4 regions of the Sphingobacterium kitahiroshimense genome follow, and region 2 is predicted to be linked to each of the others. Evidence: riboswitches for the same ligand, from Rfam matches in the RefSeq annotation. Region 2 holds a riboswitch; each other region holds the start of a gene.
What was found. A riboswitch is a leader RNA that binds a small molecule or an ion and turns the genes downstream of it on or off. The one in region 2 is predicted to bind S-adenosylmethionine.

Region 1: another riboswitch for S-adenosylmethionine. It lies ahead of M2265_RS01205 (O-acetylhomoserine aminocarboxypropyltransferase/cysteine synthase family protein); the one in region 2 lies ahead of metE (5-methyltetrahydropteroyltriglutamate--homocysteine S-methyltransferase).
Region 3: another riboswitch for S-adenosylmethionine. It lies ahead of M2265_RS12295 (hypothetical protein); the one in region 2 lies ahead of metE (5-methyltetrahydropteroyltriglutamate--homocysteine S-methyltransferase).
Region 4: another riboswitch for S-adenosylmethionine. It lies ahead of metF (methylenetetrahydrofolate reductase [NAD(P)H]); the one in region 2 lies ahead of metE (5-methyltetrahydropteroyltriglutamate--homocysteine S-methyltransferase).

Annotation. Positions count from the first base shown of each region.
Region 1 is NZ_JAOQNK010000001.1:272,531-274,735, forward strand. Features, by position in the region: gene M2265_RS01205 (O-acetylhomoserine aminocarboxypropyltransferase/cysteine synthase family protein) at 1-1,083, opposite strand, end outside; SAM riboswitch class I at 1,312-1,426, opposite strand; gene M2265_RS01210 (prephenate dehydrogenase) at 1,831-2,205, opposite strand, start outside.
Region 2 is NZ_JAOQNK010000001.1:3,277,395-3,279,599, forward strand. Features, by position in the region: gene M2265_RS14550 (response regulator transcription factor) at 1-14, shown strand, start outside; gene M2265_RS14555 (phosphatase PAP2 family protein) at 41-844, shown strand; SAM riboswitch class I at 920-1,024, shown strand; gene metE (5-methyltetrahydropteroyltriglutamate--homocysteine S-methyltransferase) at 1,180-2,205, shown strand, end outside.
Region 3 is NZ_JAOQNK010000001.1:2,748,543-2,750,747, reverse strand. Features, by position in the region: gene M2265_RS12300 (alpha/beta hydrolase family protein) at 1-477, opposite strand, end outside; gene M2265_RS12295 (hypothetical protein) at 797-1,060, opposite strand; SAM-I-IV-variant riboswitch at 1,096-1,189, opposite strand; gene M2265_RS12290 (class I SAM-dependent methyltransferase) at 1,278-2,012, opposite strand.
Region 4 is NZ_JAOQNK010000001.1:4,307,077-4,309,281, reverse strand. Features, by position in the region: gene metF (methylenetetrahydrofolate reductase [NAD(P)H]) at 93-1,049, opposite strand; SAM riboswitch class I at 1,110-1,215, opposite strand; gene rimM (ribosome maturation factor RimM) at 1,382-1,909, opposite strand; gene M2265_RS18785 (30S ribosomal protein S16) at 2,043-2,205, opposite strand, start outside.

The DNA of each region.
Region 1 (2,205 bases), 3.0 Mb from region 2:
TTTTGTCACGTCACCTTTTATTTGGAATGAAAGAACAGCACCATATCCATTTTTTAAATATTTTTGCGCATTTGCAAAGCTAGGAGAGCTTTTTAACCCTGGATAATTCACTTTTTCCACTTGCGGATGGGCTTCTAACCATTTCGCAATTTCTAATGTGTTGTCTACATGACGCTGAACACGAAGCGATAATGTTTCTAGGCCCTGGATTAATTGGAATGAATTGAAGGGTGAAATAGCTGGTCCAAAATCACGTAGTCCTTCAACACGTGCGCGGATTGCAAATTGAATGTTTCCAAATGGGCCATTAACGCCAAAAACATCTGAAAAAACTAATCCATGGTATCCTTCTGAAGGTTCAGAAAACTGTTTGAATTTACCATTTCCCCAGTTGTAAGTACCACCATCTACGATGACACCACCAATACTTGTACCGTGACCACCAATCCATTTTGTTGCAGACTCTACAACTACAGAAGCGCCGTGTTCAAGAGGTTTAAATAGATATCCACCAGCTCCAAAAGTATTGTCTACGATAAGTGGTAAGTCATGTTTTCTAGCGACAGCTGCTATCTTATCAAAATCTGGGATATCGTAACTTGGGTTTCCAATTGTTTCTAAGTATAAAGCTTTTGTGTTTTCATCGATTAGTGATTCAAACTCCTCGGCGGTTGTTTCTTTAGTAAAACGTACTTCAATACCAATTCTTTTAAATGCTACTTTAAATTGATTATATGTACCACCGTATACATTACTGCTGGAAACAAAATTTTCACCAGCTTCTACGATATTATTTAATGCAATGAATTGTGCAGCCTGTCCAGAAGCGACTGCTACAGCGGCGATACCGCCTTCCAATGCAGCAATACGTTTCTCAAATACATCTGTTGTTGGATTCATCAGACGTGTATAGATGTTTCCAAATTGTTTTAAAGCAAATAAGTTCGCTCCATGTTCTGCATTTTCAAATACGTATGAACTGGTTTGGTATATAGGTACTGCACGCGCTCCAGTTGTTGGATCGGCAACTTGACCAGCATGCACTTGAAGTGTTTCGAATTTTAAATTTTTATTTGTAGACATTGTAGTTATAATTAATTAGTTGAAGATTCGTTAATATAAAATAGGGGTGAGATTGTGCACATGGATATGTACTTGAAATCAATAAATTTTAAAAAAGATTGATTAACAAGAAAACGTAAACATGTGCAAAAGCATTCGCATCTGTTTTGATGGAATATTTGTATCTGTTACGTTGGTGCTAGAATTTACCTTCTTGTTTTGTTGTAATGTTATTATCATTTGTCGTTTCATTTATATCCTCCAAAGCAATATTACTTTGGACAGGAATTGGCACCTTTTCAAACGTATTTTGAAGGTTGCCAGTGGGTCATTGAGCCAGTCTCTCGCCACTTCTTTATAAATCAAGACCTGATTAAGAGGTGTTGATTAGATGTATTTCTATTTGAACTACGTTGCAAATATATGCCTTGCTTTTTACAAACCAAAATATTTTATGCTATTTCTTAGAAAATACCTCTAATTCTACTCGTAATTGATCGTAAGCTCTCACTATTATGTAAGTATTGGTAGTTGATGGGGCAGCATTTATTTATTCCGATATGTTTATACGTCGTGGATGAAATCCATATAAGTAATTGAAAGCAATATAACTGAAGCATACGATGTTAAACAGACAACAGCAGAGCGATGATCCTGTGATCGTTTTTTTTATAAAAAGAGCATAGGAACCTTGTGAGTTCCTATGCTTTCTTCAAATTACTTTGTATGAAACAATAATTCGCCTTTGCCAGTTGGAGCAAGTGGTTTTTATTTAATAATACGTTTAATCTTATTTGATTTTTTAATCAATTTGTGTAATTGACTGTAATTTTCATCTTGGATGGCATCTTTTAAAGCCTGCAGCTGCTTGATGTTTTCCTCTAAGACTTCGAGTACATTAACTCTGTTCTGTTTAAAAATAGGTGTCCACATATCCGGTGAGCTTTTTGCTAAGCGTACCGTTGATTCAAAACCAGATCCTGCCAATTCAAATATCCGGCCCTGCGATTTCTCTTTCTCTAAAACAGTTAGAGCAAGAGCAAAAGAAGTCAGGTGGGAAATATGCGAAACATAAGCTGTATGTGTATCATGCTCTTCTGCAGTCATAAATGATGTCCGCATTTCCAGTTGTTCAGTAATGGA
Region 2 (2,205 bases):
TATTGGTTAGCTAATACACAATTACTAGAATAATAAAGAGATGTTAAAAACATCTCTTTTTGTTTATCTTGCAACAATGAAACTATCGATTCCATTTTTTTTAATCCTTTCAATCTTTTGCTCTTCTACATCGCTTTATGCGCAAAAAGATACTTTACAAAATGATAATCAAGATTTTGAAACCAATGCTAAGCCAATAAATTATAAGCAATTAATAGTTCCTGCGGCTTTAATGACTTACGGAGTAATCTCATTAAATAGCCCATACCTCAAACATAAGGATCAACAAATAAACAATTCAATTAATAATGATCCGTCCAAAACCTTTAAACTTGATAATGTTAGTGTTTTCATTCCTTCTGCAGCGGTCTTTGGGCTTGACTTACTCGGAATACCAAGTAAGCACAATTTAAAACAACGCTTAGTGGTAAGTTCGATTGCCCATGCAATCACCTTATCAGCAGTATATACCATAAAAAAAACGACACCTACTTGGAGACCCGATCGCGCAGATCAAGAATCTTTTCCTTCAGGACATACTGCTGTACCTTTTACCGGTGCAGAAATTCTATGGCAAGAATATAAAGATCAATCCATTTGGTATGGTATTGCAGGCTATACAATTGCGGCGGGAACAGGTTACCTGAGAATGTATAATCATAAACATTGGTTTTCTGACGTCGCCATGGGAGCTGGTATTGGTATTATGGGAACAAAAATTGCATACTGGCTCTTACCATTATTTGATAAACACTTGCAATCAAAAAAAACAAGTTACCTAACGATGGCAATACCATTTTACAATGGAAAACAAATTGGTTTGTCTGCTAATTTCCAATTTTAAACCTTGGTTTATTATCATTTTTATATAAAAGTTACAAAATATTTGTTTTTATAAAACTAATTCCGATATTTACAGCGCTTATAGAGAAAGGCAGAGGGAATAGACCCAATGAAGCCTTAGCAACCTGTCGATTGACAAGGTGCTACATTCTACCCCATCAAAAAGTGGGAATGATAAGCTAGACACAAAATATATCTTGTGCCCTCCTCTCTAAAAGCAATCAAAAAATTTAGTAAATAGATTCAAGAATTTTTGATCGTTTTTTATTTCGAATAAAAAAATCCTTCTAATTTCTTGCTTCGTTAAGGTTGAACAAATAAAATAATTTTATATTTATGTTACTAACGAACAACTTAGGTTACCCACGTGTAGGTGCCTTCCGCGAGTTGAAAAAGGCCAATGAAGCATATTGGGCTAAAAAAATCAGCGCGCAAGAATTATTGCAGGCTGGACTGAAAATCCGTGAAGGCAACTGGAAAACTCAAAAAGATGCTGGCATCGATTTGATTCCTTCCAATGATTTTTCATTTTATGACCAAGTTTTAGACTTGACATTAACTGTAGGTGCAATCCCTGCACAATATCAATCACTTTTAAATAACGAAGATAAAGGATACAATTTGGACCTTTACTTTGCAATGGCGCGTGGTTTCCAGCAAGATGGCGTTGACGTAACGGCAATGGAAATGACAAAATGGTTTGATACCAACTACCATTACATCGTACCTGAATTCGTGAAAAATCAAGAATTCAAATTGACTTCAGAGAAATTCTTAAATGAATATAATGAAGCAAAATCTTTAGGTATTGAAACGAAGCCTGTGTTAATTGGCCCGATCTCATACTTATTATTAGGTAAAGAAAAAGAATCTGGTTTCAACCGTATCGATTTAATCGATAAGTTGGTTCCTGTATATGAAGAAATCTTAACTAAATTGGCTACCGCTGGTGCAAAATATGTACAAATTGATGAGCCATTTTTAGCTTTAGATATTGATGATGCAACACGTGCTCTATACACTCGTGTATTTACTAAATTAGCTGCTGCTGCTAAAGACATCAAAATTATTGTAACGACTTATTTCGAGGCTTTACGTGACAACGAAGAAACAGCTCTAAACTTACCAGTTTACGCAGTTCATGTTGATTTAGTAAGAGGTGAAAACCAACTCGACACTATATTAGCCAAAGTTCCGGCTTCATTAACACTTTCTTTGGGTGTAGTTGAAGGTCGCAACATTTGGAAAAATGATTACGTAAAATCTTTAGCACAAATCAAAAAAGCTGTTGATGCTTTAGGCAAAGACCGTGTATTAGTAGGACCTTCGAGTTCATTATTACACGTACCTTTCGATTTAGAC
Region 3 (2,205 bases), 530 kb from region 2:
TAAAACTGCTTTGCTAAATAAAATATATTGACCATTTGGAGAGAGTTTTACATTTTCTAGATCAGTTTCGCTGTGTGTCAATTGTATAGCTTCACCTTTATATCTATTCTTTTTCCAAAGTTGCCCTTTGAACAAGTAAATGATATCGCCATTTTCTGTAATCTGTACAACAGACTCGCCGCCCTTTTCACTTGTTAGAGGAGCTGTGTTACCTGTTTCTAGGGATAATGTGTAAAGGTTTTTTTCCGAACTGTTTGTTTCTATAGCATAATTAGAGACACCATATATTAAAGTTTTTCCATCTGTTGAAATTCCTTCTCCAGAAACTCGGCCTAATTTCCAAAGTGTCTGCGGATCTAATGGTGCTTTTGTGGTGTTTTCCATATTAAGAACCATTTTGGTTTCTTTGTTTTCCTGAGCTATTGATGCCGAAGCGCATAATAAAATGGAAAGCGTTATTAAAGATTTTTTTTTCATAAAGAATACGAATATGAACAGGCAAGATACAAAATCTAAGATCATTTAACATATTAAATAAAGTATTGGAGAAAGAAAACAAGGTGAAGGAATTGTTCAGAATGACGCGATATCACTTTGTGTTAAACTATTGAAGGGAATTGGAGAAATTATAAAATACTATCTTAACGCATTAAAAAAAGCATACCATTGATATTAGTGACTGAAAATTATATAGAATTAGTTGGATAAAAAAAGCTTCACTCAGTGCTCAAAAAGGAAGGGCTATTTAACCTTTTTAGCGCTGAGTGAATACGCAATTTTAAAGCTGTCTTTGCTCTTATTGGAGAATCGGGATAAGCGTATTTTCCTCTAATCTTACTGCGACATACTTTACGGAAGTAAAACCATCTTCTCTAGAAATGATGTTGGAAAGATCTAGCCCTCTTTTAGAAAAAGTACTTATGAGCGCAGTGCGGAATGTAGATTTGGAAGAACCCCAACCTTTTTCCGATACCGTATCATTGTTGAGCTGTATCAGTTCGTTGATTGAATAATAACTGAATTTTTCCAGTAAATGTTGATAAAGATTTGGTGTTGACATACAATTTAAAAATTTAAAGGATTAAACCATAAACTGTATCCAGATATTTTTGGTCGAAACCCATATTAATTTACCACCGCGGTTATGTAACTCGGTTGGTATTGCAACGTGCAATTCTGAATACTCTACAAATTTAGTAGATTTTATTTTGTTTCAAAATTTATTTTAAAATAATTAATTCATGATGAGAATTTTATGAATGATGTCGATCCGATTATTATTTCTTTATGGCAGCAATTATAATAAATATTGGCCTTCTCATCTCGTCTTTCATTTCCGGATAAATTTTTAAAACTTCCTCTGAAGGTTTGGATTCCGATATTTGTTGAATATCAAAATTAGATTTAATAACTGTGTTGATGATAGTTTCTAAATTTCGATGGTATTTAGTTACCTCGTGTCCAAGAAATCGAGTGTTTCTTTGACCTTCTTCCTGATAATTGTCCATCGGCCAATGCAGACGATTTCCATTTTCATCCTTAAACCAATCCTGTTCAGCTCTTGAAGTAAAAGCAGGGTGCTCCATTGAAAAGACAAAACTTCCTCCTTTTTTAAGAATTTGATTTATTTTCATAAAAACACTGCTTAAATCTTTTAGGTAATGGAATGCAAGTGAACTAATAACGACATCAAATTCTTCATAGTCAAAATTAATATCCTCGATGGCCATTTTTTTATATTCAATTTCAAAGTTTTTGGAATGCTCTTTTGCTTTATCAATCATTTTTTGAGATAAGTCAATTCCAATTACATTTTTAGCCCCTTTTTGCTTAGCATAAATACTGTGCCATCCATATCCGCAACCTAGATCAAGTACTTTCTTATTCTGGAAATCGGGTAACATTCTCTGTAAAACATGCCATTCTCCAGCAGCATTTAAACCATCTATAGAACGTTGTATCTTTCCATAGTTTTCAAAGAAGCTAGGATCATCATATTTGTTTTGCTTCATCTTATTATTCGCTGTTTTGATATGAGATCAAAATTACTGCCAATATCAGTTTGTGGAAAACTTCCATTTTAACAATTCCAAAAATATAGATTTTTTATGTCGTGGCGCTTTTTCGTGTTTCTGCATATCTTAATATATGCAGGTTTTGGGCATTAACTAATGCATATTTCAGGGTGTTAAGAAGTTATTGATC
Region 4 (2,205 bases), 1.0 Mb from region 2:
TTTGAGGGTGATTAACTTTTTTTAACAAAAATCGAAACGCATAAAAAAGCCTGCTATAATGTGATAGCAGGCTTTTTTATACGATATAAGTCTTAGAATAACTTTTCTACAATACTTTTAGTCGGTCCAGGATTACTCATGGTATAAAAATGTAAAACTGGCGCACCAAAGTCAATTAATTCTTTACATTGTTGTACCAACCACTCTTCTCCGACTTGTCTCACGTCTGCATTATTTTTACATCCGGATACTGCTTCACTCAATTCCTCTGGAATATCCAAATGAAAAATTTTCGGAAGCGTAATCAGTTGTTTTTTTGTTGTCAATGGTTTTAAACCTGGTATAATTGGAATATGAATATCATTTTCCCTGCACTTATTGACAAACTCTTTATATTTTTCAACATTAAAGAACATTTGTGTAACAATAAACTCAGCCCCCATCTCAACCTTCTTTTTTAACCATTTAAAATCGGTATTAAAATTTGGCGCTTCGAAGTGTTTTTCAGGATATCCTGCAACGCCAATACAAAAGTTGGTCTTTTCTGAAATCGCAATATCCTCATGTAAGTACTGTCCTTGGTTCATATCGGCAACCTGCTGTAAAAGATCTGTTGCAAATGCATGACCACCTTCTGTTGGTATGAAATCAGGATCGCCTTTTCTTGCATCACCTCTCAATACGAGCACATTGTCAATACCCAAGAAGTTCAAATCTATCAAAGCATTTTCAGTTTCCTCTTTTGTGAAACCACCACAGATAAGATGTGGTACAGCATCCACTTTATACTTATTCATAATAGCGGCACAAATTGCAACAGTCCCTGGACGTTTACGATAAGCCACACGTTCTAATAAACCGCTCTCGTGCTTCTTATACATGTAGTCTTCTCTATGATAAGTCACATCGATAAAGGGAGGCTTGAATTCCATAAGTGCATCCATTGTTTTAAAAATACTTTGGATACCTTGCCCCTTAGCTGGTGGCAACAGTTCAAAAGAAAACAAAGTTTTTCCTTTGGCATTACTGATATGATCAACGATTTTCATTAATATTTTTTAAAGTGATTTTGGTTGGCTTACATCGAAATGCACAAGTGGACTTGTTTCAACTTATCTTTCCCAGCTCTGAGTTGGGGTAGAATGTAGCACCTTATAAAATAACAGGTTGCTAAGGCTTCATTGGGTCTATTCCCTCGGCCTTTCTCTATAAGCATCGGCTAATATCGGCAATAGAAATTTATAATCAAAATAATATTAAGGTCATGCCTAAAAAAATGCCCCAATAAAACGTTTATTAAAATGGATTTCTTTAAATAAAAAAGAGTTACTGCATATAACTACAGTAACTCCTTTTTATTAATCTGTATATCGTGAAGACTTTAAATCTCCTTATATAGCTCAACCAATCCATCTGGTAAATCAACCTCTAAAACTTTATCCTCTGAATCAATTCCTAGCATAAGATCGTCATTTAATGGGAACATCAATTCTTTTCCATTAAAGTCTACTGTTGCTATAAATTGCTGAGGCATTTCCTGTACATGTTTAATCTCTCCTAATTCTCCATGAACTTCATCAATCACCAAGTATCCAATTAAATCCGTATATCTAAAATCATCAGGATCACGCTCTGGCATTTTATCATTTGGAAGGTATATTTTCTTACGCACTAAAGGTTGTGCTTTATCAATATGATCGACGTCTTCTAAATTTAAATAGGCTGTACTATTTGATTGGTATTTGATATTGTCGACAAAGTAAGGCACTAATTTTTTATTCACTTCAGCAAATAAAACATCAAAGTCTAAATCTTGATAATCTTCAAATTCAAAAAAAAGCTGAAGCTCACCTTTTAATCCACGTGTTTTGCTAATATAACCGATGTAAAAACTTTCTTCTATGGTCATGTTCTAATTTGAAAGTGCAAATTTAAAAATATAAATATATAAATACAGTACTTCGTAGGTATAGCAACTACATTCTTAAAAAAAAGCCGGATCAAAATTGAACCGGCTTTCTTGATACTGTATGAAAGAAAAATTAACCTTCAGTTTCTTCTGCAGCAGGAGCTTCAGTTTCTTCAGCAGGAGTTTCTTCTACAACTGGCGCATTTTTAGCGGCAATAGCAGCAGCTTTTTCTTCTTTTTTCTTAGCTTCAGCAGCTAATGCAATTTTCTTAGCTTCAGCTTTAGTAGTTGCTAAA